Leptothrix cholodnii SP-6: one gene and its partner. Each later gene encodes a partner of the first gene's protein in a complex. Links are inferred from orthologs where the notes say so. Each region holds a gene or a part of one and is shown on either strand. Other genes may lie near its edges.

Region 1 (14,933 bases):
GCATGGGCGCGCATTTCGCGCTGCATCTGGTGGAAGGGGTCGAGGTCAACGAGCTCGACACGCTCGATCTGCCGCTGCTGGCCACCAGTTCGCATGCCGAGCAGTCCCTGCACGAGGTGCGGCTGCCGCAGCCCTGCGCCTGGGTGCTGGGCCACGAAGGCCAGGGCGTGGCCGAGGCGGTGATGCGCCGCTGCGCGCTGACGGTGCGCATCCCGCAGCCGGGCGGCGAGGAGTCGCTCAACGTGGCGGCGGCCGCGGCGATCTGTCTCTACGAATCGGCCCGGCAGGCGCTCACGGGCTGAATCGTGAGCGGGATGCCCGCCGTGTCGGTCAGTAGATCAGCCGGTCGGGCCGGATGTCACGCAGGATGGTGGTGGCGATTTCCTCGATCGACTTGTGCGTCGACGACAGCCACGAGATGCCCTCGCGCTTCATCATGCGTTCGGCCTCGTTGATCTCGTAGCGGCAGTTCGCCAGCGCGGCGTACTTGCTGCCGGGGCGGCGCTCGTTGCGGATCTGGCTCAGGCGGTCGGCATCGATCGTCAGGCCGAAACACTTGCGCTTGTAGGGCGCCAGGCTTGACGGGATGCTGTCGCGCTCGAAGTCTTCAGGGATCAGCGGGTAGTTGGCGGCCTTGATGCCGTGCTGCATCGCCAGGTACAGCGAGGTCGGCGTCTTGCCGCTGCGGCTCACGCCCACCAGGATCACGTCGGCCTCGGCCAGGTTGCGCGACGACTGGCCGTCGTCGTGGGCGAGCGAGAAGTTGATCGCCTCGATGCGGTCGTGATACTCCTGGCTCTTGGCCACGTCCGAAAAACGACCGACGCGGTGGTTGCTGGTCAGCTGCAACTCGGCTTCGAGCGGCTCGACGAAGGTGCGGAACATGTCGAGCACCAGCGCATTGGAGTGCGAGCCGATCTTCTCGCGCACGGTGTCGTTGACGATCGTGATGAAGACGATCGGCCGCTTGCCTTCGGCCAGTGCCGCGCCGTTGATCTCGGTGATGACCTGATCGGCCTTTTCGGCGTTGTCGATGAAGGGCCGCCGCACATGGCGCGGCTTGATCGCGAACTGGGCCAGGATGGAGTTGCCGAATGTCTCGGCAGTGATGCCGGTGCCGTCGGAGACGAAGAACACGGTGCGATTGGGCATGGGCGCGCGAGTGTGGGGTCGTTGGGTACTTTCGGATTACATGATAGGCCGGGCCGCCCGTAGAATCCGCGCCCATACGCTCGCCGTCATGCACCTGCCGTTCCACCCACGCCACGAAAAACAGCCCATAAAGCGCTGTGGGTCGGCCTGTGCGCCTTCGACGCGAGCCCCGGTTTTTTTACATCACGGAGCTTTTCCATGTCTGCAATCAACCTGGCGACCGCCCTGGTCGTACCGTTCGAACACCTGAGAATGACCGACGTCGAGGTCGTGGGCGGCAAGAACGCCTCGCTCGGCGAAATGATCAGCCAGCTTGCCGCTTCGGGCGTGCGGGTGCCGGGCGGCTTCGCCACCACGGCGCTGGCTTTCCGCGAGTTCCTGACCGCCGGCGGCCTGACCGACAAGATCAACGCGCGGCTGTCGGCGCTCGACACCGACGACGTGCGCGCGCTGGCCGAGGCCGGTGCCGAGATCCGCGGCTGGGTCGAGTCGGCGCCGTTCCCGGCCGACTTCGAGGCGGCGATCCGTGCCGAGTTCGTCAAGCTGACGGCCGAGCACCCGGGCGCCTCGTTCGCGGTGCGCTCGTCGGCCACGGCCGAAGACATGCCCGACGCCTCGTTCGCCGGTCAGCAGGAGACCTTCCTGAACGTGGTCGGCATCGACGACGTGCTGCACAAGATGCGCGAGGTGTTCGCCTCGCTCTACAACGACCGCGCCATCAGCTACCGCGTGCACAAGGGCTACGCCCACCACGACGTGGCGCTGTCGGCCGGCGTGCAGCGCATGGTCCGTTCCGACCTGGGCGCAGCCGGCGTGATGTTCACGATCGACACCGAGTCGGGTTTCGAGGACGTGGTCTTCATCACCTCCAGCTACGGCCTGGGCGAGACGGTGGTGCAGGGCGCCGTCAACCCCGACGAGTTCTACGTGCACAAGCCGGCACTCAAGAACGGCAAGCTGGCGGTGATCCGCCGCAGCCTGGGCTCCAAGCTGATCCGCATGGAGTTCGCCACGCCCGAGGAGAAGGCCGCGAGCGGCAAGCTGGTGCGCACCACCGACACGCCGCCCGAGATGCGCAACCGCTATTCGCTCAGCGATGCCGACGTGACCGAGCTGGCGCGCTTCGCGGTGATCATCGAGCAGCACTACGGCCGCGCGATGGACATCGAGTGGGGCAAGGACGGCGGCGACGGCCTGCTCTACATCCTGCAGGCGCGCCCCGAGACGGTGAAGAGCCAGGCGGGCAACCAGGTCGAGCACCGCTACAAGCTCAAGGGCCACAGCACGGTGCTGGCCGAAGGCCGCGCGATCGGTCAGAAGATCGGTACCGGCCCGGTGCGGCTGGTGCATTCGATCGCCGAGATGAGCCGCGTGCAGCCGGGCGACGTGCTGGTCACCGACATGACCGACCCGAACTGGGAGCCGGTGATGAAGCGCGCCAGCGCGATCGTCACCAACCGCGGCGGGCGCACCTGCCACGCGGCGATCATCGCGCGCGAACTGGGCATCCCGGCGGTGGTCGGCTGCGGTGACGCCACCGAGATCCTCAAGGACGGCCAGCTGGTGACGGTGGCCTGCTCCGAAGGCGACACCGGCTTCATCTACGACGGCCTGCTCGAGATGGAGGTCAGCGAGGTGCAGCGCGGCGAGCTGCCGTACTCGCCGGTCAAGATCATGATGAACGTGGGCAACCCGCAGCTGGCGTTCGACTTCTGCCAGATGCCGAACTCGGGCGTCGGCCTGGCGCGCCTGGAGTTCATCATCAACAACAACATCGGCGTGCACCCGAAGGCGATCCTCGACTACCCGAACGTCGATGCCGACCTGAAGAAGGCGGTCGAGTCGGTGGCGCGTGGCCATGCCAGCCCGCGCGCGTTCTACGTCGACAAGCTGGTCGAGGGTGTTGCCACGATCGCGGCGGCGTTCTGGCCCAAGCCGGTGATCGTGCGGCTGTCTGACTTCAAGAGCAACGAGTACCGCAAGCTCATCGGTGGCTCACGTTATGAGCCTGAAGAAGAGAATCCGATGCTCGGCTTCCGCGGCGCTGCACGTTACCTGAGCGCCGATTTCGGCGAGGCCTTCGCCATGGAATGCGAGGCGCTCAAGCGCGTGCGTCGCGACATGGGGCTGACCAACGTCGAGATCATGGTGCCCTTCGTGCGCACGCTCAAGCAGGCCGAGCGGGTGGTCAACATGATGGCCGACCAGGGTCTCAAGCGCGGCGTCGACGGCCTGCGCGTGATCATGATGTGCGAGATCCCGAGCAACGCGATCCTGGCCGACCAGTACCTCGAGTTCTTCGACGGCATGTCGATCGGTTCGAACGACCTGACCCAGCTCACGCTGGGCCTGGACCGCGACTCGGGCATGGAGTTGCTGGCGGCCGATTTCGACGAGCGCGATCCGGCCGTCAAGGCGCTGATCTCGCGTGCCATCGCGGCTTGCCGTGCGCACGGCAAGTACATCGGCATCTGCGGCCAGGGCCCCAGCGACCACCCCGACTTCGCCGACTGGCTGGCGCAGGAGGGCATCGTGTCGATGTCGCTGAACCCGGATTCGGTGATCGCCACCTGGCAGCGCCTGGCCAAGCGCTGACACGTCGCGGCGACCGTCGAATTCGGCGGGCGTCTTCTACTCCGTGACTCCCCCGTGGCGGCTGCGTGCCGCCACGGACACAATCTCATCCATGGGAGTTCAAGAAACGGCTGAGGTCGCTGCAGGTTCCGTCGAGGCGCGCGCCTTGCACTGGCGCAAGGTGTGTCTCTGGACCGCACTGGGCCTGTCCGGATGGCTGCTGGTGACCTGGGGGGTGGTCTGGTTCGCCAGCGATTTCAATGCCTGGACCGTTGCCGGTGCGCCCGCCGGCTACTGGCTGGCGGCACAGGGCGCGATCGGGGGCTACCTGATCATCATCATCGTGCACGGCCGGATCATGGATGCGCTGGAGCGGCGCAGCCAGGCCGCAGCCGATGTCGCACCAGGGCGCTCATCACCGGAGTCCTCACTTGACTGACGCGTCGTCCATCGCCCATGGCTGAACGTCGAGGCGGCCAGATCCGGCCGACCCAGGCCACGCGCGTCTTCACCCATGTGCTGCACCGGCGCTATGCCGCGTACACCGTGGGCGTGCTCTGCTTCATCGTGTTGATGGCGCTCCTCGAGCGCATGGGCTGGCCGCGCACCTGGATCGGCGGCACCTTCCTGATCGGCACGGTGGCGGTCTATGCGGCGATCGGCCTGATGTCGCGCACCACCGACGAGTCCGAGTACTACGTCGCCGGGCGGCGCGTGCCTGCCATCTACAACGGCATGGCCACGGCAGCCGACTGGATGTCGGCCGCGTCCTTCATCGGCACTGCCGGCGTGCTGTACCTGCAGGGCTTTGCGGGTCTGGCCTACATCCTCGGCTGGACCGGCGGTTACTGCCTGGTGGCGCTGCTGCTCGCGCCCTATCTGCGCCGGGTCGGCTACTTCACGGTTCCCGAGTTCCTCGGCGCCCGCTATGGCGGCGTGCTGCCGCGCATCGTGGGCGTGGCTGCGGCCGTGCTGGTGTCGTTCGTCTACGTGGTGGTGCAGATCTACGGCGTGGGGCTGATCACGTCGCACCTGACCGGTTTCAGTTTCGAGATCGGCATCTTCGTCGGCCTGGGTGGCGTGCTGGTGTGCTCGTTCCTGGGCGGCATGCGGGCGGTGACGTGGACGCAGGTGGCGCAGTACATCGTGCTGATCCTGGCCTATCTGACGCCCGTGTTCTGGCTCTCGATGAACCAGACCGGCAGTCCGTTCCCGCTCTTTTCATACGGGCAGCAGCTTCAGCAGGTGGGCCTGCGCGAACAGGCGCTGCTGCACGATCCGCGTGAGCTGCAGGTGCGCAACCAGCTGCAGGTGCGTGCCGACGACGCCCGGCGCAAGCTGGCCGACGTGCCGCAGGCCATGATCGACGACGCCGAAACCATGGCCGCCCAGGTGCGCGCGCTGCAGGCGGCCGAGGCGCCGTTGGCGCGCATCCAGCAGGCCGAGCGCAAGCTGGCGACACGGCCTCACACGATCGACGAGGCGCGGGTCGTCTATCAGCGCGAAATGGACCAGTCGGCCTTGCGGGCGTTGCCGCTGGCAGGCATGCCGCCGCAGGCCCAGCCCTATCCGGATTCGGGGGCGGCGAAAGCGGATCAAGCGCCCGGTGCGGCACGACGGAATTTCCTGGCACTGGTGCTGTGCCTGATGCTGGGCACGGCCGCCATGCCGCATGTGCTGACGCGCTACTACACCACGCCGTCCGTCACCGAGACACGCAAGTCGGTGGCCTGGTCTCTGTTCTTCATCGCGTTGCTCTACATGGCGGCACCGGCGCTGGCCGCCATGGTGAAGTACGAGGTCTTCACCAATCTGATCGGCACGCCTTTCGATCAGCTGCCCGGCTGGATCCGGCGCTGGTCCAAGCTGGATCCGTCGCTGGTATCGGTCGAGGACATCAATGGCGACGGCCTGCTGCAGCTGGCCGAGTTGCGCCTGGCCGGCGACGTCATCGTGCTGGCCGCCCCCGAGATCGGCGGCCTGCCGCTGGTGGTGACCTACCTGGTCGCGGCGGGCGGATTGGCCGCGGCGCTGTCGACCGCCGACGGGCTGCTGCTGACGATCTCCAACGCCTTGTCGCACGACCTGTATTTCGGCTTCGTCAACCCGCGGGCGCCGGCGATGCGGCGCGTCATGCTGTCGAAGTTCCTGGTACTGGTGATCGCCTTGCTGGCCGCGTTCATCGCGTCGATGCGGTTTGCCGACATCCTGCAGTTCGTGACGGCCGCGTTCTCGCTCGCGGCCGCGGGGTTCTTTCCGGCCCTGGTGCTGGGCATCTTCTGGCGGCGCGCCAACCGATCCGGGGCGACGCTGGGCATGCTCTCGGGGCTGGGTGTGTGCCTGTACTACATGATCACGACGCATCCGCGCTTGCGTGATCTGTTCGGAATCGGCATGCCGATCGATCAGGCCCGCTGGTGGGATGTGGATCCGGCCGCCGCCGGGGTCTTCGGCGTGCCGGTCGGCGCCGCCGTGATGTTCGTGGCGAGTCTGCTGACGCCCGGCCCCGGACCGGCCGAACTGGCGATGGTCGACCGCCTGCGCGACCCGGGCCGAGAGTCCGACTGAGCGTGATGCTCGGGGCCGCGCCTGCCGCGCTGATATACTAGCCGGCTTGCCTTTGCCGCACCTGTTTCTTGACGCAACGGGGCGGCTTCCGCAACTGGAATCCACAAGGAGCATCTATGCGTCATTATGAAATCGTGCTGCTGGTCCATCCGGATCAGAGCGAACAGGTTCCGGCCATGCTGGAACGCTACAAGACCCTGGTGACGGCCGCCAACGGCAAGGTCCATCGGGTCGAAGACTGGGGCCGCTTCCAGCTGGCCTACATGATCAACAAGCTGGCCAAGGCGCACTACCTGTGCCTGAACATCGAGTGCAGCAAGGAAACCCTGGCTGAAATCGAGACCGGCTTCCGCTTCAACGACGCCGTGCTGCGTCACCTCACGGTCAAGCGCGACAAGGCCGAGACCGGCCCGTCGGCCGTGATGAAGCGGGTTGAGAAGGAAGAAGCCCGCAAGTCGTCGCAACAGGAGACGGCAGCCTGAATGCCTGATCCCCTGCGCGTTTGCGCTGCACGACAGGCTCGATGATGAATCGGGTCCTGCTCACCGCGCAGCTGCTTGAACGTGCGGTCATGCGCTACACCCCGGCAGGTCTGCCGGCGCTCGACGTGCGATTGGCTCACGCCTCGCAGGTCGAACATGCCGGTCAGGCCAGGCAGGTCTCGATGGAGATCCACGCCACTGCCATCGGGGATGTCGCCCTGGAGCTCGGTCGACTTGCGGTGGGCACCACCGCCGAGTTCACCGGCTTTCTCGGCAAGCAGCGACATGGCAAAGGGGTGATGCTGCACATCAGCGCTTTCGTTTCCAGTCCCCAGTCACCTGAATTGAACTAAGGAGGTCTTCATGCCCCCGCCACGTGGTAAGTTTTCCAAAGACCGCAAGACCAAGCGCAACCAGCAGTCCCTGCTGTTCAAGCGCAAGCGTTTCTGCCGCTTCACCGTCACCGGCGTCAAAGAGATCGATTACAAGGATCTCGACGTGCTGCGCGACTTCGTCGGTGAGAACGGCAAGATCACGCCGGCTCGCCTGACCGGCACCCGTGCGTTCTTCCAGCGCCAGCTGACGACCGCGATCAAGCGTGCGCGCTTCCTGGCTCTGCTGCCGTACAGCGACCAGCACAAGGTCTGAGGAGAAACGCGATGCAAGTGATCCTGCTTGAAAAAGTGGCCAACCTCGGCGTCCTCGGTGATGTCGTCAAGGTCAAGGACGGGTACGCCCGCAACTTCCTGATCCCGACCGGTGCCGCTCGTCGTGCCACCGAAAAGGCCGTCGCCGAGTTCCAGGCTCGTCGCGCCGAGCTCGAGAAGGTTCAGGCCGAGAAGCTGGCTGCCGCCAAGGCACAAGGCGACAAGCTGGCCGGCAAGACCGTCTCGATCAGCCAGAAGGCTGGCGTCGACGGCCGTCTGTTCGGTTCGGTGACCAACGCCGACATCGCCGAGAGCCTGAAGGCGCTGGGCTTCGATGTGGTCAAGGCGCAGATCCGTCTGCCCAACGGGCCGTTGAAGACCGTCGGCGAGTTCCCGGTCTCGGTGGCTCTGCACACCGACGCCGTGGTTGAAATCACCGTGGCGGTGGTCGGCGAGCACGTCTGACGCACACGGCAGGCCTGTGCCTCGGGCACGGCCTGCGATGGACCTGACAAGGCCGGCTTCATGCCGGCCTTGTTGTTTGTGCGCTCCGCAAGCGTCGTGACGCTGCGGCAGCGAACGGACTCCCTTCCCTCGGTTCCATGCCTCGCGCATGGCGTCTGCACCGGCCTATCATCAAAAGATGTCTGCTCAGCTGTCAGGATCCCCCTACCCGCCACGAGGCGCCGATGACGAAGTCGCCCGCCTGCGCATCCCGCCTCATTCGGTCGAGGCCGAACAGAGCGTGCTCGGTGGCCTGCTGATCGACAACTCGGCGTCCGACCGGGCGGGCGACCTGCTGACCGAGAGCGATTTCTACCGCTTCGAACACAAGCTGATCTACGGCGCCATGATGGCGCTGATCTCGGCCAACAAGCCGGCCGACGTCATCACGGTCTTCGAGCAGCTCAAGAGCCTGGGCAAGGCTGAAGAGGTGGGGGGGTTGGCCTACCTCAACGCGCTGGCGCAGAGCGTGCCGAGTGCGGCCAACCTGCGGCGATACGCCGAAATCGTGCGTGAGCGCGCCATCCTGCGCAAGCTGGTTGCCGCCAGCGACGAGATCGCCACCAACGCGTTCAATCCGCAGGGGCGTGGCGTTGCCTCGATCCTCGACGAGGCGGAAACCCGGATTTTCCAGATCGGCGAAGAGGGCTCGCGCAACAAGCAGGGCTTTCATTCGATGGACACGCTGGTGGTTCAGCTGATCGACCGGGTCCAGGAGCTGGCTGAAAACGGCGCTGGAGAAGTCACCGGGGTTCCGACCGGTTTTGCCGATCTGGACCGCATGACGTCCGGGCTGCAGCCCGGCGACCTGATCGTGCTGGCGGCACGGCCTTCGATGGGCAAGACCGCCTTTGCGCTCAACATCGGCGAGCACGTGGCGGTGAAGGAACAGCTGCCGGTGGTCGTGTTCTCAATGGAAATGGGCGCCTCGCAACTGGCGCTGCGGATGGTGGGCTCGCTCGGGCGCATCGACCAGCAGCACCTGCGCACCGGCTCGCTGCGTGACGATGAATGGGGGCGGTTGTCCGAGGCGGTCGACCAGTTGCGCAATGTCAGCCTCTTCATCGACGAGACCCCGGCGCTCACGCCGGCCGAACTGCGTGCGCGCTCGCGGCGCCAGGCCCGCCAGTGCGGCAAGCTCGGACTGATCATCGTCGACTACCTGCAGCTGATGAGCGGCTCGAACAGTGGCGGCGGCGAGAACCGCACGGCCGAGATCAGCGAGATCTCGCGCGGACTGAAGGCGCTGGCCAAGGAGCTGCAGTGTCCGGTGATCGCGCTGTCGCAGCTCAATCGCTCGGTCGAGACGCGCACCGACAAGCGGCCGATGATGAGCGACCTGCGCGAGTCGGGCGCCATCGAGCAGGACGCCGACGTCATCATGTTCATCTACCGCGACGAGTACTACAACAAGGAGTCGAAGGAGCCCGGCGTGGCCGAGATCATCATCGGCAAGCAGCGTAACGGGCCCGTGGGCACGGTGCGGCTGGCGTTCCTGCGGCCGCTGACCAAGTTCGAGAACCTGGCGCCGGGCAGCTTCGGCGGCGGCAGCGAGTACTGATCGCGTCGGCCAGGCAGGTCAGAAAAAAGGGGCTCCTCTCGGAGCCCCTTCTTCATTCAGGGATCTGGATGCGCTGTGCGTTGTCGCTCAGTCGCGCTCGCCGCCGAAGATGCCCAGCAGGGCCAGCAGGCTCTGGAACACGTTGTAGATGTCCAGGTAGATCGCCAGCGTGGCACTGATGTAGTTGGTTTCGCCGCCGTCGAGCACGCGCTTGATGTCGTACAGCATGAAGGCCGAGAACAGGCCGATCGCGATCACCGACAGGGTCGCCATCAGCGCCGTCGACTGCACGAAAACGTTGATCAGGCCGGCCACCAGCAGGACGATCGCGCCGACGAACAGGAACTTGCCCATGCCGCTGAGGTCGCGCTTGATCACGGTGGCGAGCGTCGCCATCGCGAAGAAGACGCCGGCGGTGCCGCCGAAGGCCATCATGATCAGCGAGCCGCCGTTCTTGAAGCCCAGCACTGCGGCCAGCATGCGCGACAGCATCAGGCCCATGAAGAACGTGAAGGCCAGCAGCACGGCCACGCCGGTCGCCGATTCCTTGGTCTTTTCGATCGCGAACATGAAACCGAAGGCGCCGATCAGGAACACCGCCAGCGAGGCGCCCGTTCCGAGTGCGGCCATGATGCCGGTCGAGACGCCGATCCAGGCGCCCAGGACGGTGGGCAGCATCGACAGCGCGAGCAGCCCGTACGTGTTGCGCAGCACGCGGTTGCGCTGCAGGCCCAGCGCTCCCGTGCCAGCGTTGCCGGTGTAGGTGTGCAGGCTTTGATTCATGTGACCTCCAGAGTCAGGTTGAACAGACGCGACATGAGATCGCTCAAATCCATTCTAGTTCCCGCGCCGATTGTCGTTGCCGCCGTGCAGATTGCCCGGCCTGCGGGCTGCCGGATGGTTCCTGCGGCTTTGGTAGAGTGGCGCGCCGCTCCGTTTCGGAGCTTGAAGACGAGATCGACCGATGAAAACCAAGCCCGTTCTGACCCTTGAAGATGTGCGTCGCATGGCCGCTGCCGCCGAGGCCGAGGCGCTGAACAACAACTGGGCCGTGACGATCGCCATCGTCGATGACGGGGGGCACCTGCTGTGGCTGCAACGCCTGGATGGGGCTGCGGCGCTGTCGGCGCACATCGCTCCGGCCAAGGCGCGCACCTCGGCGCTGGGTCGGCGCGAGAGCCGCATTTACGAGGAGATGATCAACCAGGGGCGCACGTCCTTCCTGAGCGCGCCCGAGATCGACGGCCTGCTCGAAGGTGGCGTGCCCATCATGGTCGATGGCGAGTGCATCGGTGCCGTGGGTGTCAGCGGCGTCAAGTCGGTCGAGGACGCGCAGGTCGCCAAGGCGGGTATCGCGGCCCTGGGCGCGTGAGCGCCAACGCCCCAAAGTAGGTCGCAGCGGCCGGGGAAAACCCGCGGCCGTCTATAATCCCGCGGTTTGCCCGTCAACACCGCCGCCTAGCGAATTTGTCGTCGAATCCCCCCGCGGACTCGCGCCAGTCGACCGGATGACATCTCTTGAAGGGATGGCCATCCGGCGAGCCACCTGCAGAGCTGGGCGTGCCACCTATCCGGAGTCCCCGTGCTGCCCGTCCTGCCTCCCGCCATCCTCGCACTCGCAGACGGTACGGTCTTTCAAGGTGTCTCGATCGGCGCTGCCGGTCACACCGTGGGTGAGGTTGTGTTCAACACAGCGCTCACCGGCTATCAAGAGATCCTGACCGACCCGAGCTACTGCCGGCAGATCGTCACCCTGACGTATCCGCACATCGGCAACTACGGCGTCAATGAACAGGATGTCGAGGCCCGCAAAGTACACGCTGCGGGCCTGATCATCAAAGACCTCCCGATCCGTTCGTCCAACTTTCGCCAGTCGCTGACGCTGTCGCAATACTTGGTGCGTGAAGGCACCGTTGCGATCGCCGACCTCGACACCCGCCGCCTCACCCGCATCCTGCGCACCCACGGTGCCCAGAACGGCTGCATCGTGGCGTTTGCAGCTGACACCGTCGTGACACAAGCCATGCGCGACGAGGCCGTCGCGCTGGCCCGCAAGGCCCCCAGCATGGCCGGCCTCGACTTGGCTCAGGTCGTCACCACCGACGTCTCGTATCCCTGGACCGAAACCGAGTGGCAGCTCCTCGGCGCCGACGGCACGCCAGGGTTCGGCGACCAGACCGCACCGCGTTTCCATGTCGTGGCCTACGACTTCGGCGTCAAGCGCAACATCCTGCGCATGCTGGCCGAGCGCGGCTGCAAGGTCACCGTGGTGCCTGCCAGGACGCCGGCCGCCGAAGCGCTCGCGCTCAAGCCCGACGGCATCTTCCTGAGCAACGGCCCGGGTGACCCGCAGCCCTGCGACTACGCCATCGAGGCGGCTGCCGAACTGATCGAGACCGGCATCCCGACCTTCGGCATCTGCCTGGGCCACCAGATCATGGCGCTGGCCTCGGGCGCCAAGACCTTCAAGATGAAGTTCGGCCACCACGGCGCCAACCATCCGGTCAAGGATCTCGACACCGGCCGCGTCTCCATCACCAGCCAGAACCACGGTTTTGCGGTCGATGCCGAGTCGCTGCCGGCCAACCTGCGCACCACGCACGTGAGCCTGTTCGACGGCACGCTGCAAGGCCTGGCGCGCACCGACAAGCCGGCGTTCTGCTTCCAGGGCCACCCGGAAGCCTCGCCCGGTCCCCATGACATTGCCTACCTGTTCGACCGCTTCACCAAGCTGATGAGCGACCAAGCGGAGAAGAAGAATGCCTAAGCGCGCTGACCTGAAATCCATCCTCATCATCGGCGCCGGCCCGATCATCATCGGCCAGGCCTGCGAGTTCGACTACTCCGGCGCGCAAGCCTGCAAGGCGCTGCGCGAAGAGGGCTACAAGGTCATCCTGGTCAACTCGAACCCGGCCACGATCATGACCGACCCGGCCACGGCCGACGTCACCTACATCGAGCCGATCACCTGGCAGGTGGTCGAGAAGATCATCGCCAAGGAGCGCCCGGACGCGATCCTGCCGACCATGGGCGGCCAGACGGCGCTCAACTGCGCGCTCGACCTGCACAAGAATGGCGTGCTCGACAAGTACAAGGTCGAGATGATCGGCGCCAACGAGCACGCGATCGAGAAGGCCGAGGACCGCCTGAAGTTCAAGGACGCGATGACCTCGATCGGCCTGGGCTCGGCCAAGTCGGGCATCGCGCACTCGATGGAAGAAGCCTGGGCGGTGCAGAAGGCGATCCAGGCCGACATCGGCGGCGCAGGCTTCCCGATGGTGATCCGCCCCAGCTTCACGCTGGGCGGCACCGGCGGCGGCATCGCCTACAACCCCGAAGAGTTCGAGGAGATCTGCAAGCGCGGCCTCGACCTGTCGCCGACCAAGGAACTGCTGATCGAGGAATCGCTGATCGGCTGGAAAGAGTACGAGATGGAAGTGGTCCGCGACAAGGCGGACAACTGCATCATCGTCTGCTCGATCGAGAACCTCGATCCGATGGGCATCCACACCGGCGACTCGATCACCGTGGCGCCGGCGCAGACGCTCACCGACCGCGAATACCAGCTGCTGCGCAACGCCTCGATCGCGATCCTGCGCGAGATCGGCGTCGACACCGGCGGCTCGAACGTGCAGTTCTCGATCAACCCGGTCGACGGCCGCATGGTCGTCATCGAGATGAACCCGCGCGTCTCGCGCTCGTCGGCGCTGGCCTCCAAGGCCACGGGTTTTCCGATCGCCAAGATCGCCGCCAAGCTGGCCGTGGGCTACACGCTCGACGAGCTGAAGAACGACATCACCGGCGGCGCCACGCCGGCCTCGTTCGAGCCGTCGATCGACTACGTCGTCACCAAGATCCCACGTTTCGCGTTCGAGAAGTTCCCGGCTGCCGACTCGCACCTGACGACGCAGATGAAGTCGGTTGGCGAGGTGATGGCGATGGGTCGCACCTTCCAGGAATCGTTCCAGAAGGCGCTGCGCGGTCTGGAGACCGGCATCGACGGCCTCAGCGAGCGCTCCACCGATCGTGACGAGATCATCGAGGAGATCGGCGAGGCCGGCCCCGAGCGCATCCTCTATGTCGGCGACGCCTTCCGCATCGGCCTGTCGCTCGACGAGATCTTCGAGGAAACAGCGATCGACCCGTGGTTCCTGGCCCAGATCGAGCAGCTGATCCAGACCGAGACCGAGCTCAAGACCCGGTTGCTCGCGAGCCTGACGGCGACCGAACTGCGTTTCCTGAAGAAGAAGGGTTTCTCGGACCGCCGCCTGGCCAAGCTGATGGGCACCAACCAGCACGCCGTGCGCGAGGCGCGTCATGCGCTGGGCGTGCGGCCGGTCTACAAGCGGGTCGACACCTGCGCGGCCGAGTTCTCGACCCAGACCGCCTACCTCTACTCGTGTTACGAGAACGAGGACGGCGAGTGCGAGGCCGAACCCACCGCCAACAAGAAGATCATGGTGCTGGGTGGTGGCCCGAACCGCATCGGCCAGGGCATCGAGTTCGACTACTGCTGCGTGCACGCGGCGCTCGCCATGCGCGAGGATGGTTACGAAACCATCATGGTCAACTGCAACCCGGAAACCGTCTCGACCGACTACGACACCTCCGACCGCCTGTACTTCGAGCCGGTGACGCTCGAAGACGTGCTCGAGATCGTCGACAAGGAAAAGCCGGTCGGCGTGATCGTGCAGTACGGCGGCCAGACGCCGCTGAAGCTGGCGCTGGATCTGGAGCGCGCGGGCGTGCCGATCATCGGCACCTCGCCGGATTCGATCGACGCGGCCGAGGACCGCGAGCGCTTCCAGAAGCTGCTGCACGAACTCGGCCTGAAGCAGCCGCCCAACCGCACCGCGCGCACCGAAGAAGCCGCGCTGGCGCTGGCGCACGAGATCGGCTATCCGCTGGTGGTGCGCCCGAGCTACGTGCTGGGTGGCCGCGCGATGGAAATCGTGCACGGCGACAAGGACCTCGAGCGCTACATGCGCGACGCGGTGCGCGTGTCGGAGAAGTCGCCGGTGCTGCTGGACCGTTTCCTCGATGACGCGGTGGAGGTCGATGTCGACTGCATCAGCGACGGCGTCGACGTGATGATGGGCGCCATCATGGAGCACATCGAGCAGGCCGGCGTGCACTCGGGCGACTCGGCCTGCTCGCTGCCGCCGTACACCCTGTCGACCGTGCTGCAGGACGAATTGCGCCGCCAGACCACGGTCATGGCCAAGGGGCTGAAGGTGGTCGGCCTGATGAACGTGCAGTTCGCGATCCAGGGCGACGTCACGCAGGGGCTCGATGCCTGCACGGTGTACGTGCTGGAAGTCAACCCGCGCGCGTCGCGCACGGTGCCCTTCGTGTCGAAGGCGACCGGCCAGCCGCTGGCCAAGATCGCCGCGCGCTGCATGGCCGGTCAGAAGCTGGCCGACCAGCGCGGTGTGGGCGGTCGTG
Region 2 (14,985 bases), 320 kb from region 1 along the record:
GACCTCGCCTTCGAGTTCGGCTTCGATGTCGGCGAAATCCTCCTCGCCCCCCAGCGCAGGCTTGGACTCGGCCTTCTTGGCCGGCTCGGCGGCTGCCTTGGGCTTGCGTCCGCGCTTGACCGCAACGGTGGGGGTCGTTTCTTCGCCGGGCGCTGCAGCCTTGGCAGCCTTGGCCACCCGGACGACGCGCACGGTCTTGCCTTCGGGTGCAGCAGCGGCCGGCAGGTTGTCGTCGGTCAGGGTGGACGTGGCGGGGGCGCTCTTCTTCGCGGTCATGCGATTCCTCGGCAATGGGCTCGACTGGACATAAGTGGTGACGGGGGCCTGAGGCTCAAGTCGGTGCGCCGTGGCGATCAATCTGCATCATCAGCACATCAGGTGCTTGATGCGGCGTCATGGGTACATCAAGCGGCAACAGGCGCACGCACGCAGGGCGTGCGGTGGAACCGATCATCAGGCGGGCAAGCGGGTGTGGACATCTGTTCATGCAGCGCTGGCGGTGTGTTGGCCGCTGAAGTGACCCGTGTCGCGGGTGGCCGGGGCCGGCAGGCGCTGCTGTCCTCTTGCCGTTTGGAGACAGCCGAGGATTATACCCGGAACATCAAATCCGACCCAGCAGGCGCCAGCCCTCGGCCTGCGGCACGGCGCCCCGGATCTGCGTGATGACGGGCTGCAGATCCTCGAGCAGCGGCTCGATGCCCTGGATGGCCGCGTCGACCAGCGCGATCGCCGTGCTGCACCACTCGAACTGCACCAGGGTGTCGCGCAGCTCGGGCCAGGACAGCGGCTCGGACTCCATGTGCATCTGGTCGAGGTGCCGGAACAGCTCGCCGTGCCAGCCCGGCAGTTCGCACAGCAGGTCGTGATCGGCGCCCGACAGCCCGGCCCACCACTCGCTGCGCTGCAGCAGTAACCAGGCGGCGCGGTCTTCGGGGCGGTGCGCATTCGGCCGGCGGCCACCGGCGCGGCTCGCGAGTTGCGCCATGAGGTCGCTGTCCTTGCCGGGTCGGCCGTCCCGGCGCTGGAACTTGCCACGCCCCGGCGTGGACGGGTACGACGGCGCGTACGGCTGTTCCTGCGACTGCGCCGGCGCCCGCGGCGGCCCCGCGCCCCAGCGGGCCGCCAGATCGGCGGCATTGAGCTGGGCGACCTGCGCGAACTCGTTGACCATCTGCATGCGCAGCACGCCTGCGGGCAGCGCGCGCCACAGCGGTTCGGCCTGGGCGACCAGGCGTGCGCGTCCTTCGGGCGTGACGAGGTCGCAGTCGGCGCCCGCCACCTGCAGCATCTGGCTCGACAGCGGCAATGCCTCGGCGATGCGGCGCTCGAACGCCTCGGCCCCCTCGGCTCGCACGTAGGAGTCGGGATCGTGTTCGGCCGGCAGGAACAGGAAGCGGAAGCTGCGCGTGTCGGTGGCAAACGGCAGCACCGCCTCCATCGCCCGCATGGCCGCGCGCCGGCCGGCGTTGTCGCCGTCGAAGCTGAAGACGACCTGGTCGGTGTGGCGCACCAGCTTCTGCACGTGGTCGGCGGTGCAGGCGGTGCCGAGCGTGGCCACCGCCTGGTCGAAGCCGAGCTGCGCCAGCGCCACCACGTCCATGTAGCCCTCGGTGACCAGCACGTGGCCGCGCTGGCGGATCGCCTGGCGCGCCTCGTACAGGCCGTACAGCTCGTGGCCCTTGACGAACACTGGCGTCTCGGGCGAGTTCAGATACTTCGGCTTGCTGTCGTCGAGCACCCGCCCGCCGAAGCCGATGATCTCGCCCTTGACGTTGCGGATCGGGAACATGATCCGATCGCGAAAACGGTCGTGGCGGCGCTGATCCTGGCCTTCGTCGAGGATCACCAGCCCCGATTCGACCAGCAGCGGGTCGTCGTAACGTGCAAACGCGCTCGCCAGGCCGTGGTGGCCGGGCGGCGCGTAGCCGAGGCCGAAACGGGCCGCGATCTCGCCGGTCAGACCGCGCCGCTTGAGGTAGTCGATCGCCTTCGGGCTGGCCTTGAGCTGCTTGCGGTAGTGGGCCGCGGCCTGCGCCTGCAGCTCCGTCAGCGTGAGCTGCTGGGCGCGCGCCTGGGCGGCCTTCTCGCGTTGTTCGGGGCTGGTGTTTTCTTCCGGGACCGTTGCGCCGACTTCCTGCGCGAGCTCGTGCACTGCGTCGACGAAGGTCATGCCGCTGGCTTCCATCAGGAAACCGATCGCGTTGCCGTTGGCCCCGCAGCCGAAGCAGTGATAGAACTGCTTGGTCGCGCTGACCGTGAAGCTGGGCGATTTTTCGGCGTGGAACGGGCACAGGCCGCTGTAGTTGGCGCCGGTCTTCTTGAGCTGGACGCTGCGGCCCACCACCGCGACGATGTCGGCGCGGGCGAGCAGGTCCTGGATAAAGCCTTGGGGGATCACGCCGCGAGTCTAGCGAACCGTCCTGGGGCGCTGACCGGCCGCCTCAATCGCCCATCACGATGCCCTCGCGGCGTGGATCGGCGCCACCGAACCAGCCGCCGCCACGTCGTTCGATCGCCTGCAGGCCGCTCGTCAGGTCGAGTTCGATGACCGAGTGGCCGCGCGTCTTCAGGGTGTTCCGTGTGGCGGGTGGAAAGCGCCCGGCTTCGAGCAGCACCGGGCCGCCGGTGGTGCCGAAGTTGGGCAGCGCGATGGCCTGCTGGGCGTCCAGGCCCCAGGCCAGCGTGCCGAGCAGCGCCTTGGCGGTGAAGTGGATGATCAGCGCACCGCCCGGCGAGCCCGCGCTCATCTGCAGCTGGCCGCCGGCGCGGTCGAACACCAGCGTCGGGCTCATGCTCGAACGTGGCCGTTTGCCGGGCTGCACGCGGTTGGCGATCGGCCGGCCCTGGGCGTCGGTGGGCGCGAACGAGAAATCCGTCAGCTCGTTGTTGAGCAGGAACCCGCCCGGCAGCCCGGTGCCGCCGTCGACCATCTGGCGGGCTCCGAACTGATCCTCGATGGTGCTCGTCATCGCCACCGCCTGGCCCTGCGCGTCGACGATCGAAATGTGCGAGGTGCCGTATTCGGGCTGCTCCGGCTGCGCCGCCCAGGCGGAACGCTGCCCTCCGGGTTGGCCGGGCGGGGCGGTCGGCATCGTTTGCGGTCCGATCAGCGCGGCGCGCTCGCGCAGGTAGCTCGCATCGAGCAGGCTGCTCCAGCGCCCCGCGGGGGCGGCAACGAAATCGGGGTCGGCGACGTGCCGGGCCCGGTCGGCAAAAGCCAGCTTCGACGCTTCGGTGTACAGGTGCAGGAAGTCGGCGCTCGGGATCCCGTCTTGCAACGGCACGGCCGCGGTCGGCACGACGTGGTCGAGCGTGCCGAGGATCTGCATCACCGCGATCTGGCCCGACGACGGCGGCCCCATGCCGCACAGCCGCCAGCGCTGCCAATCGGCGCACAGCGGCGCGCGCACTTGGGCGCGGTAATCGACGAGATCCTGCGCACTCAGCCGGCCCGGGTTGGATGCGTGGCCCTGCACCTTGCCGACGATGCTGCGAGCGATGGCGCCGCCGTAGAACGCGTCGGCGCCGTGCTCGGCCACCGTGCGCATCACCGCCGCCAGTGCGGGGTTGCGCAGCAGCGTGCCGACGGGCAAGGGCTGCCCATCGTCGGCGTAGAACTGACGCGCTGCGGTGATGTCCTTGCGCAGGTGCTGATCGCCTCGCAGCAGCGCGTGCAGCCGCGGGCTGACCCGGAAGCCGCTTTCGGCCAGCGTGATGGCCGGTTCGAACAGCGCCGCCCACGGCAGTCGACCGTGCGCCCGGTGAGCGATTTCAAGCATGCGCAGCGTGCCGGGCACTCCCACCGCGCGGCCGCCGACCGCTGCGTCATGGAAGGCCATCGGCCGGCCGTCGCCTTGCAGGAAGAGCTTGTCGTCGACACCTGCGGGTGCCGTTTCGCGGCCGTCGTAGGACCGCACCTGGCGGCCGTCCCAGTGCATCAGGAACGCGCCGCCGCCGATGCCGCTCGACTGCGGCTCGACCAGCCCCAGCACCATCTGCACGGCGATGGCCGCGTCGACCGCGCTGCCGCCGGCTTTCAGCACGCCGTACCCGGCCTGGGTGGCCAGCGGGTTGGCGGCGGCCACCGAGTAGCGGGTGCTCGACCAGCCCTGTTGCTCGACGTGGCCGGATGCCGCCTCGGGCTGCGCCGGCCGGTCGCCGGCATGTGGCGGCGGTGCACCGATGCAGCCTGCCAGGCCAAGGCAGGCGGCCACCGTGGCGGCCCATCGGCGTGATGACATCGACAACTCCCGGAACTGCAACCGGGCGATGTTAAGCAGCGCCAAGCGCCGCGACGGTTCAGCGCGGTGCCAGGCGGATCGCGCCGTCCAGGCGGATCACCTCGCCGTTGAGCATCTCGTTGGTGACGATCTGATGCACCAGCTTGGCGTAGTCGGTGGGCGTGCCGAGCCGGCTCGGGAAGGGCACGCCGGCGGCCAGCGCGTCCTGCACCTCCTGCGGCATGCCGAACAGCATCGGCGTGCCGAAGATGCCCGGCGCGATCGTCATGCAGCGGATGCCGTTGCGCGCCAGGTCGCGCGCGATCGGCAGCGTCATGCCGACCACGCCGCCCTTGCTGGCGGCGTAGGCCGCCTGGCCGATCTGGCCGTCGTAGGCCGCCACGCTGGCGGTGTTGATCAGCACGCCGCGCTCGCCGGTGGACTCGGGCTCGTTCTTGCACATCGCCTCGGCGGCCAGGCGGATCATGTTGAAGCTGCCGATCAGGTTGACGGTGATGGTCTTGCTGAAGGCCGCCAGCGGGTGGGCGCCGTCCTTGCCGACGGTCTTGATCGCAGGTGCGATGCCGGCGCAATTCACCAACCCCATCAGCTTGCCGAGCGCGACCGCCTGCGCGACCACGGCGCGGCCGTCGTCCTCGTTCGAGACGTCACAGCGCACGAAGGCGCCGCCGATCTCGGCGGCGACCTGCTGGCCGCGCTCGACCTGCAGATCGGCCAGCACCACGGTTGCGCCTTCGCGGGCGAGCATGCGCGCCGTGCCTTCGCCCAGCCCGGAGGCTGCGCCGGTGACGATGAAAACCTTGCCTGCGATGTCCATGGATCTGTCTGCCTTGTCGGTGATGGGGATGGAGGGGGGAACGGGGGAGGTAACGGGGAGGGGATGCGGATTTGAGTTGACGTTGACGTAAACGTCAATTGGTCGGCGCAAAAAAGCCGCCCGCAGGCGGCTCGATCGTCGTGTCGGCGGCGTGCTCAGCCGAGTGCGGCGAGCGCGCGGGCGGTGATCTCCTCGACCGTGCCCAGGCCTTCGATCTTGGCGTAGCGCGGCGCGGCGGCGTCGCCGGTGGCGGCCCAGGCCGAGTAGTAGTCGACCAGCGGACGGGTCTGCGCCTGGTAGACCTCCAGGCGCTTGCGCACGGTCTCTTCCTTGTCGTCGTCGCGCTGCACCAGCGGCTCGCCGGTCACGTCGTCGACGCCGTCCACCTTGGGCGGGTTGAACTTGACGTGGTAGGTGCGCCCCGACGCCGGGTGCGAGCGGCGACCGCTCATGCGCTCGATGATGGCTTCGCTGGGCACGTCGATCTCGAGCACCAGGTCGAGCTTGACGCCGGCGGCCTTCATCGCCTCGGCCTGCGGGATCGTGCGCGGGAAACCGTCGAACAGGAAGCCGTTGGCGCAGTCGTCCTGCAGGATGCGCTCCTTGACCAGGCCGATGATGATGTCGTCACTCACCAGGCCACCGGCGTCCATCACCTTCTTGGCCGCCAGGCCCATCTCGGTGCCGGCCTTCACGGCCGCACGCAACATGTCTCCGGTGGAGATCTGTGGGATGCCGTACTTGCGGCAGATGAACGCGGCCTGGGTGCCTTTGCCAGCGCCAGGGGCGCCCAACAGAATCAGTCTCATGGATCTCCTCGGGAATGTCCGGTCTGCACGTGGCTGCCATGCGCAGCCCTCATGAGGGTCTTTGTCAAATCAAGAATAGCATGCGACCCCTGTGACGAAACTGACGTTTCGCCCCTGGCGCAGCCGTGCCGCAGCCGCTACACGGGCCCGCGCGAGCCGGGCTGGCGCGCGCGCTGGCGGGTGCTTCAGCCGAAGTGGCGGCGCACGCGTTCGAGGTCTTCGGGGGTGTCGATGCCGGGCCCGGGGCGCACCGCGCTCAGGTGCACCGCGATGCGTTCGCCGTGCCAGAGCACGCGCAGCTGTTCGAGCGACTCGATGCGCTCGAGCGGGCTCTCGGGCAGGCTCGGGAAGCGCCGCAGGAAACCGGCGCTGTAGCCGTAGATGCCGATGTGGCGCAGCGGCGCCGGATCGGGCAGCGCCAGCACGCCGGAGGCATAGCCGTCGCGCCACCACGGCAGCGGCGCGCGCGAGAAGTACAGCGCCCGCCCGACTGCGTCGGTCACCACCTTGACGACATTCGGGTTGCCGTATTCCTCGACGTCGTCGAGCGCGTGCGCGGCGGTGCTCATCACGCAGTCGCTGCGCTGCGCCAGCAGGCCGGCGCAGGCGTCGATCAGGCCGGGCTCGATCAGCGGCTCGTCGCCCTGCACGTTGACGACGATGTCGCGCCCGTCCAGGCCGAGCTGCACGCAGGCCTCGGCCAGGCGGTCGCTGCCGGTCGGGTGATCGGCGCGGGTCATCAGGGCGCGCACGCCGTGGGCGGCGCAGGCGGCGCGGATCTCCTCGCTGTCGGTGGCGACGACGACCGCGCTGGCGCCGCTGAGCGCGCAACGCTGCGCCACCCGCACGACCATCGGCAGGCCACCCAGATCGGCCAGCGCCTTGCGCGGCAGGCGGGTCGACGCCAGCCGGGCGGGCACCAGCACGGTGAAGCTCACGGCCGGATCCACCGGCGGCGTTCCTGCCCCCGCGTCCTGATCGGATCGGCCCGGCGTGCTCATGACGACAGGTCGGCGGGTGCCGATTCGGCCGCGGGTTGATCGATCGATCGAGCCTGGCTTTCGAGCATCACGGCGATGCCGTCACGGATCGGAAACGCCAGCCGGTCGGCCTTGCAGACCAGTTCATGCGTGGCGTGGTCGTGGGCCAGCGGCCCCTTGCACAGAGGGCAGACCAGCAAATCCATCAGTCGAGTGTCCATTGGGTGATCCTAGCGCGACTCGTGCGGCTGGCGCAGCAGGCCGGCGGTTGTTCAATCGGGCCGGCGGGCCGGCAGTGCGGCCAGCAACTCGCTGACAAAGGTCTCGGGCAGATCGAACAGCAGCGGCGCGACCCACACCCGCAGACCGGGCCGTTCGGCACGCAGGCGTTGCAGGGGGAGCTTGACGGCGTCTTTCTCCGTGACGATCACGTCGCGCGTCTGGGCCGGCCAGGGCAAGGTGTCGAAGCCGTGGTGATCCGGCAGCGGCCAAGGCTCGATCGCGAGGCCGAGGGTGCGCAAGCTGTCGAAGAAACGCCCGGGCTGGCCGATGCCGGCACTGGCCAGCACCGGCTGCCGCTTCAGTTCGGGCGGCAGTTCTGCCCGTGCGTCGGCACCTTGCCACCAGGCGCCGAGTTCGACCAGCCCGGCCAGCCGGCGCCGCGCGCAATGGCCGGGCAGGGCGGTGCTCGGCCGTTCGGCGTTGTAGAGCACGATCTGGCGGGCGTCGGTCGGCGCGTCGATCGGTTCACGCAGCGGGCCGGCCGGCAGCAGCCAGCCGTTGCCGGCGCCACGTTCGTCGAACACGATCACCTCGACATCGCGGCGCAGGCGCAGGTGCTGCAGGCCGTCGTCGCAGACCAGCACGTCGACCTGCGGGTGCGCGGCCAGCAGCGCCCGTCCGGCGGCCACCCGGTCGCGCCCGACCCACACCGGCACCTGGGCGCGGCGCTGCATCAGCAGCGGTTCGTCGCCGACCGACTGCGCGGTCGAGTCCGCCGACACCGGGCGGGCCTCCCGCTCGCGGCTGCCGTGGCCGCGCGAGACGATGCCGGGCTGTCGGCCCGCCTGCTGCAGCGCGGCCACGATGGCGAGCGTGGTCGGCGTCTTGCCCGCACCGCCCGCCACCCGGTTGCCGACCACGATCACCGGCACGCCCAGGCGCTCGGTGCGCCACGCCCCGCAGCGATAGAGCGCGCGCCGCGCCGTCACCGCGCCCCGCATCAGCAGCGCCAGCGGGCGCAGCGCCCATTGCAGCGCGCCGCCGTCCTGCCAGGCGCGTTCGATGCGCGCGGCCAGCCGGTCCGCCGTGCCGCTCAACGGGCCGGGCTGCGGCTGTTCTGCGCCGCGAACGTGAGCTGGCTCAAGCCGACCCGGCGGGCCGCGTCCATGACGTTGATCACGCTCTGGTGGGCTGCCATGGCATCGGCCGAGATGATCAGCGGGCGCTTGAAGTCACCCTGCGCGGCGTTGCTGAGCGCCGCCGTCAGGCCTTCGACGCCCGGCTGGCCGACCAGTTGGCGGTTGACGCTGTAACGGCCCTCGGCCGAGACCGCCACCAGGATCTCGCGCGGCGGGTTGTCGAGCTGGTTGGCGTCGGCCACCGGCAGCGTGACCTTCAGCTCGGTGAAGCGCGAGTAGGTGGTCGACAGCATCAGGAAGATCAGCACGACCAGCAGCACGTCGATGAAGGGGATCAGGTTGATCTCCGGCTCTTCGGGGCGGCGGGGGCGGAAGTTCATGATCCGTGGCGCAGCAGGTGCGGCAGCAGGCGCTCGGCGGCCAGTTCGAGATCGAGCACGAAGGCGTCGACCCGGCCGCGGAAGTAGCGGTAGAACATCAGCGACGGGATCGCGATGATCAGGCCGAAGGCGGTGTTGTAGAGCGCCACCGAGATGCCGTGGGCGAGCATTTCCGGGTTGCTGCCCGAGGTCGGGCTCTGCGCGCCGAAGATCTCGATCATGCCCACCACCGTGCCGAGCAGGCCCAGCAGCGGCGCCGCCGACGCGATGGTGCCCAGCGCGTTGAGGTAGCGCTCGAGCTTGTGCACGGCGGCGCGGCCGGCCGACTCGAAGGCCTTGCGCAGCTGCGCCTCGTTGGTGCCGCGCGAAGGCGTCGCGCTGCGGATGCCGGCGGCGAGCACCGAGCCGAGCACCGAGTTGTCGGCCAGCTTGCGCAGCACGTCGTCGGACGGCAGGCCGCTGCGTGTCAGGCCCAGCACTTCGTCGAGCAGCTTGGGCGGTGCCACCTTGACTTCACGCAGGTTGGCGAGGCGCTCGATGATCAGCGCCAGCGCGGCGATGGAGCACAGAATCAAGGGCCAGATCGGCCATCCAGCGGCTTGTATGATCGAAAACAAAGAGATCCCCCGGGCTCAGGCTGGCACCCTCGCGACAGGGTGCCTGAAGACAGCGGACGCGATTATGGCTGCTGGCGCGGCGGCGGTTTTCGGCGGCGGCGCAGGGCGCCGGGCAGGCATCGGCGCAGGCGCCGTGTCGACGTCATCCACAGGCCCGAAGAACCCGATTCATCCCCATTTTCTGTGGATAACTTTGTGGGCAACCCGGTACGGACGCACGCAAGGTCCCGTCAGAACGAGGGTTTCAGTGGATTGCTGCTTTTTTGCTCACGGAAATATCTTTATAAATCAATGACTTACACGTATGTTAAAGGCTCGTGACAGCGAAAGGGCCGCCCTGACAGCCATCGGCGCGGCTGTGGATGACACGGGGTCGATGGATAAAGGGTTTCCACGCGATCGGGAGGTCGGTGATGGCCTTGCCTGAGAACCGCGCCCAGCCGATGGTCTGGGACGTGGCCGCGCTGGTGCAGGCCGTCGGCGATGCGCTGCAGGCGCGCTTCGGCGCGGTGGCGGTGCGCGGCGAGCTCGCCGGCGTGACCCGCGCGGCCAGCGGGCACTGCTACTTCAACCTGCGGTCGGTCGACGGCAGCGCCGGCCTGCGCTGCGCGATGTTCCGCCGCGCCGCCTCGATGCTCGACTTCACGCCGCGTGACGGCCAGCAGGTCGAGCTGCGCGGCCGGCTGGCGGTCTACGAGCCGCGCGGCGAGCTGCAGCTGATCGTCGAGGCCATGCGCCCGGCCGGTGCCGGCGCGCTGATGGAGCAGTTCCTGCGGCTCAAGGCCCGGCTCGAAGGCGAGGGTCTGTTCGAGCCGTCGCGCAAGCGCCCGATCGAGCCGTATCCGGCGGCCATCGGCGTCGTCACCTCGCTCGCCGCGGCGGCTTTGCGCGACGTGGCCAGCGCGCTGCAACGGCGTGCGCCGCAGGTCCGGCTGGTGATCTATCCGGCGAGCGTGCAGGGCGCGGACGCGCCGGCGCAGCTGGTCGAGGCGATCCGTCTGGCCGGCCAGCGCGCCGAGGTGCAGACGCTGCTGGTCTGCCGCGGCGGCGGCTCGCTCGAAGACCTCTGGGCCTTCAACGACGAGCAGGTGGTGCGTGCGATCGCGGCATCGCCGCTGCCGGTGATCTGCGGCGTCGGCCACGAAACCGACTTCACGCTGGCCGATTTCGCCGCCGACCTGCGCGCCCCCACGCCGACCGCCGCCGCCGAGCTGGCGGCGCCGGCACGCGCCGACTGCCTGCAGGCGCTCGCCCAGCAGGCGCGCTGGCTGAGTCAGCGGGTGCACCACCGGCTTGACCGCGACGCCCAGCGCCTGGACCGCATCGCCCAGCGCCTGGCGCGCCCGGCCGACGCATTGCGCGGCCATCTGCAGCGGCTGGCGCTGCTCGAACAACGCCACGCCCGCGCCGCACCGGTCTGGCTGCAGGGCCAGCAGCACCGGCTCGAACGGCTGCAGTCCCGCTTGCAGGACGCTGGCGCACGGGCGCTGCAGTCGCGCGAGCAGACGCTGGCGGTGCTGGCTGCCCGGCACGCCGCACTCGACCCGGGCCAGGTGCTGCGGCGCGGCTACGCCTGGCTCAACGACGCGAGCGGCCAGCCGGTGACGAGCGTGCGCGCGCTGCAGCCCGGCCAGCGCCTGAGCGCGGTGCTGCAGGACGGCCGCGTCGACAGCGTCGTCGAGGCCGTTCTGCCCGCCATGGCCAGGCGCTGATCCACCCCGGCGCACGGGCCGGAAGTGACGCCGTCCGACCCGGTTTGACGGCGGTTTCCGGTGGCAAGCACGTCCGCGATCGCTTGCCTACAATGCGCCGCATTCAACCCGCTGCATCGCAGCAATCACGCCACCGACGAGGGATCCGATCATGGAACACACGCTGCCCGCCCTGCCTTACGCGATCGACGCCCTGGCGCCGTTCATCTCGAAGGAAACCTTCGAATACCACCACGGCAAGCACCATCAGGCCTACGTCACCAACCTGAACAACCTGATCGGCGGCACCGAGTTCGCCGGTCTGGCGCTCGAAGAGATCGTCAAGAAGGCCAGCGGCCCGGTCTACAACAACGCCGCCCAGGTCTGGAACCACACCTTCTTCTGGAACTGCATGAAGCCCGCCGGCGGCGCCGCGCCGACCGGTGCGCTGGCCGCGGCCATCGATGCCAAGTGGGGCAGCTACGCCGCCTTCAAGGAAGCCTTCACCAAGAGCGCCGTGGGCAACTTCGGTTCGGGCTGGACCTGGCTGGTGAAGAAGGCCGACGGCTCGGTCGACATCGTCAACACCGGCGCCGCCGGCACCCCGCTGACCACCGCCGACAAGGCGCTGCTGACGATCGACGTGTGGGAACACGCCTACTACATCGACTATCGCAATGCGCGTCCTAAGTTCGTCGAGGCCTTCCTGAACAACCTGGTGAACTGGTCGTTCGCGGAAGCCAACTTCGCGTGATGGACTGATTTCTTCGGGTCGTCCTTGGACGGCTCGGAGGGGTGATCGAAGCCGGCCTTGGGGTCGGCTTTTTTGTGTCTGGTGGGTGATGACGCTGCAGCCGCTTGCCTGGACCGGGCGGCAGGGCGGCGGGGCTGGCTGCGGTCTCCGGCCCACGCTCGCGGGATGAGACCGAGCGCAGGATCAGCGGACGGGCCGCGAATGGGGCCTGCGACCGCAGCCAGCCCCGCCGCCCTGCGATGCACCGCGCGGTGCGGCAATCCGTGCGGGTCTGTTGACTCCCTCGACAGCAAAGCTCGGTGTGACTCGGGTGGGTGGCTGGGGCCCGCGGGCGCAGGACCCATTCGCGGTTCGACCGCCTCTCGACGCTCGGTCTCATCCCGCGAGCGTGGGCCGGAGCCCGCGGGCCCCAGTCACCCGCCCGCGCGCCGGCCGTGGCATGCGAGTTCGAAGCCGGATTCAGCCCAACCCACCCACCGCCGCCGCCACCCCGCTGCGCACCGCACCCTCCAGCGTCGCCGGATACGGCCCGTCGACATAGTCCCCCGCCGCCACCAGCCCCTCGGCGATGGACGCACCCGGCCGATCCAGCCCGGGCACGCACCGAAACGTCGCCCGCTTCTCGGCGACGACCTTCATCACCGCGATCCCGCGGGCATCGACCCCTCGCAGCACCGTCTGCGCCTGCGCCAGCGCCGCCGCACACGTGGCCTCGAGCCCGCGCGCCACCCACGGCGCCGCCCCGCTGACGACCAAGGCGAACACGCCCGCCGCAGCGCCCAGCGCGCCGTGGTCGAAAGCGAACTGCGCCGGCGCCTGTGGCCCCTCGGCCAGCGCCACCATCGGCGCGACCAGCCGGGCGCCCGGGGCGTGGAGGTAGACCGTCACGATCGGCTCGTAGCCGAAGGCGGCGGCGAGCGCGGACCAGGCCGGCGCGACATCGGCGGTCAGGCGCGCCGCCTCGCTGGCGCTGCAGGCCAGCACGACGCGGTCGAAGGCCTCGCCATCGACCGTCCAGCCGTCGGCCGAGCGTTGCAGGTGCTGCACGCGCCGCGCGGTGTGGACTTTCACGCCGTGCCCGATCAACCAGGCTTGCGCCGGCTCGGGCAGCAGCTCCGCCAGCGGACGGCGTGGTACCAGCAGGTCGCTCGATCCCGGGCCGGCGAAGAGCGCGTCGTGCAGCACGCGCAGGAAGACCGTCGCGCTGGCCGCGTCCGCAGGCGTGTTCAGGGCGGCGACGCACAGCGGGTCGACGAACTCGTGGCGCACGCGCTCGGGCAGCGTCGCGGTCAGTCGCGCGACCGTCCACGTCGGATCGCAACGGAAGCCGCGCAGCAGCCAGCCCAGCGCCGCGTTCGACAGCGCCAGCCGCTCGCGCCAGCGCCAGTGCGCCATCGCCCAGACCGCGCGCGTGAAGGCGATCGGCACCGGGCCGCGGCCGAGCCGCAGGCCGCGGCCGTCGGCATCGACCAAGGTCAGCGGCATGCGCAGCAGCACGGCGTCAGGGTCGACGCCGACGCTGCGCATCAGCGCGAGCGTGGCGGTGTAGGCGCCGATCAGGATGTGCTGGCCGTTGTCGAGCGGTGTGGCGCCGGGCTCGGCTGCAGCCAGGCTGCGGGCCCGGCCGCCGAGCCGTGGTGCCATCTCGAACAGCGTGACCTCATGGCCTCGCGCCGTGGCTTCGGCCGCTGCGGCCAGGCCGGCCCAGCCGCCGCCGATCACCGCGATGCGGCGCCGGACGGGTTCGTCAGCGGCCACGCCAGTTGGTCTGCATCGCGATCCAGAGCTTGCGCACCGGCGTCAGCGAGATGCGCTGGTGCAGCACCTGGAAGCCGCCGGCCTCGATCTCGCGCAGCAGCGTGCGGTAGATGTTGGCCATCATCAGGCCGGGTTTCTGGGTGGCGCGGTCGCACTCGGGCAGCAGCGCCAGGGCCTCGTCGTAGCAGCGGTGGGCGCGCTCGGCCTGGAAGCGCATCAGTGCCGTGAAGCGCTCGTTGTACGTGCGGTTCAGGATCTCCTGCGCCTTGACGTCGAACTGCTTGAGCTCGTTGACCGGCAGGTAGATGCGCCCGCGCCGTGCGTCGTCACCGACGTCGCGGATGATGTTGGTGAGCTGGAACGCCAGCCCGAGCTGGTGCGCGTAGCCGACGGTGGCCGCCTCGGTGCGCCCGAAGATGCCCGACGCCACCTCGCCGACCACGCCGGCCACCAGGTGGCAGTAGCGCTGCAGGCCGGTGTAGTCGAGGTAGCGGCTTTGCTGCAGGTCCATCTCGCAGCCGTCGATCACGGCCAGCAGGTGTTCGGCGCGGATGTCGTAGTCGGCCACGTGCGGCATCAGCGCCTGCATCGCCGGGTGCTGCGGCGTGCCGGCAAAGGCGCGGGCCACTTCCTGGCGCCACCAGGCGAGCTTGGTGGCGGCCACGCCGGGGTCGCTGACCTCGTCGACGACATCGTCGATCTCGCGGCAGAAGGCGTAGAACGCGGTGATCGCGGCGCGCCGTGGCGGCGGCAGGAACAGGAAGGCGTAATAGAAGCTCGAGCCGCTGCCAGCGGCTTTCTCCTGCACATAGTTTTGCGGCGTCATGGCGGCGATTGTCGATGCATCGGCCCTGCGTCCGGCTTGCGGGCGCGCGGCCCTGCGAGCCGCGCAGTCCGCCTCTGCGTTCACATGTTGATGGCGCGCCACAGCAGGCGCGGGCCGTTCCACGCGTGCAGCTTCGGGCGTTGCGTGAACACGCCACCTTGCAGCGCCTCGACCTTGTCGAGGATGCGCAGCCCGCCTTGCACCACCAGCCGCAGCTCCCAGCCGAGCCGGCCGGGCAGGTGGTGAACCAGGTCGGCGCCGTCGGTCATCATGGCGCGCGTCCAGGCTGCGAGCTCGGCCACCAGCGGGGCGCACCGGCGCGCATCGGCGCGCGCGCTGGCGCTGGCGAGCAGGGCCTGTGCGTCCAGGCCGTGGCGCTCGCAGTCTGCCAGCGGCAGGTAGAGCCGCCCGCGCGGCAGGTCGACGCTGACGTCCTGCCAGAAGTTGATCAGCTGCAGCGCCGTGCAGATGGCGTCCGACTGGCGCAGCGCGCCGGCCTCGTGCACGCCGTACAGGTGCAGCAGCAGCCGGCCGATCGGGTTGGCCGAGCAGCGGCAATACGCCAGCAGCGAATCGCGGTCGGCATGGCGGGGCTGGTGCAGGTCGAGCTCGAAGGCGTCGAGCAGGTCTTCCAGCAGTTGCAGCGGCAGGGCGTGTTGCGCCAGCGTGGCGGCCAGTGGCGTGAAGACACCGGCCCAGCGGCCCGAACCGCGCCGGTCGCCGGCGGCGGCGTGCAGGTCGCTGCGGTATT

What was found.
Region 2: the proteins of dnaB (region 1) and dnaG are in contact, whole or in part, in a crystal structure (PDB 2R6A), measured with the Geobacillus stearothermophilus proteins. The link is inferred for Leptothrix cholodnii SP-6 from one-to-one orthologs. Residues at the interface, in WP_033016901.1 of Geobacillus stearothermophilus: Ser13, Glu15, Ala16, Gln18, Glu91, Leu92, Asp94, Ala95, Val96, Pro97, Thr98, Ala99, Ala100, Asn101, Tyr104, Tyr105, Ile108; in WP_049624496.1 of Geobacillus stearothermophilus: Lys456, Leu457, Leu458, Pro459, Ala460, Asn463, Ala464, Leu467, Leu535, Leu536, Ile537, Ala538, Gln544, Glu545, Asp548, Tyr549, His552.

Annotation. Positions count from the first base shown.
Region 1 is NC_010524.1:3,107,665-3,122,597, reverse strand. What follows is about bases 7,413-10,277. They hold dnaB (replicative DNA helicase), read left to right. Parts: upstream 7,413-8,066; coding sequence 8,067-9,488; downstream 9,489-10,277. Other genes in these bases: LCHO_RS14135 (Bax inhibitor-1/YccA family protein), read right to left, coding at 9,576-10,271; rplI (50S ribosomal protein L9), read left to right, coding at 7,436-7,888; rpsR (30S ribosomal protein S18), read left to right, coding at 7,413-7,424. Also shown: LCHO_RS14185 (TrmH family RNA methyltransferase), read left to right, coding at 1-302; posphoenolpyruvate synthetase regulatory kinase/phosphorylase PpsR, read right to left, coding at 331-1,152; ppsA (phosphoenolpyruvate synthase), read left to right, coding at 1,351-3,747; LCHO_RS14170 (DUF4212 domain-containing protein), read left to right, coding at 3,893-4,165; LCHO_RS14165 (sodium:solute symporter family protein), read left to right, coding at 4,183-6,294; rpsF (30S ribosomal protein S6), read left to right, coding at 6,411-6,776; priB (primosomal replication protein N), read left to right, coding at 6,821-7,129; more of rpsR, read left to right, coding at 7,140-7,412; LCHO_RS14130 (GlcG/HbpS family heme-binding protein), read left to right, coding at 10,453-10,860; carA (glutamine-hydrolyzing carbamoyl-phosphate synthase small subunit), read left to right, coding at 11,071-12,255; carB (carbamoyl-phosphate synthase large subunit), read left to right, coding at 12,248-14,933. UniProt on the Escherichia coli protein: The main replicative DNA helicase, it participates in initiation and elongation during chromosome replication. Travels ahead of the DNA replisome, separating dsDNA into templates for DNA synthesis.
Region 2 is NC_010524.1:2,781,493-2,796,477, reverse strand. What follows is about bases 1-2,917. They hold dnaG (DNA primase), read right to left. Parts: upstream 2,399-2,917; coding sequence 602-2,398; downstream 1-601. Other genes in these bases: LCHO_RS12810 (gamma-glutamyltransferase family protein), read right to left, coding at 2,442-2,917; rpoD (RNA polymerase sigma factor RpoD), read right to left, coding at 1-276. Also shown: more of LCHO_RS12810, read right to left, coding at 2,918-4,241; LCHO_RS12805 (3-hydroxyacyl-CoA dehydrogenase), read right to left, coding at 4,300-5,058; adk (adenylate kinase), read right to left, coding at 5,214-5,867; kdsB (3-deoxy-manno-octulosonate cytidylyltransferase), read right to left, coding at 6,053-6,805; LCHO_RS12790 (Trm112 family protein), read right to left, coding at 6,865-7,068; lpxK (tetraacyldisaccharide 4'-kinase), read right to left, coding at 7,120-8,166; LCHO_RS12780 (ExbD/TolR family protein), read right to left, coding at 8,163-8,588; LCHO_RS12775 (MotA/TolQ/ExbB proton channel family protein), read right to left, coding at 8,585-9,205; xseA (exodeoxyribonuclease VII large subunit), read left to right, coding at 9,619-10,917; LCHO_RS12765 (superoxide dismutase), read left to right, coding at 11,069-11,650; hydroxysqualene dehydroxylase HpnE, read right to left, coding at 12,110-13,408; presqualene diphosphate synthase HpnD, read right to left, coding at 13,398-14,234; squalene synthase HpnC, read right to left, coding at 14,315-14,985. UniProt on the Escherichia coli protein: RNA polymerase that catalyzes the synthesis of short RNA molecules used as primers for DNA polymerase during DNA replication.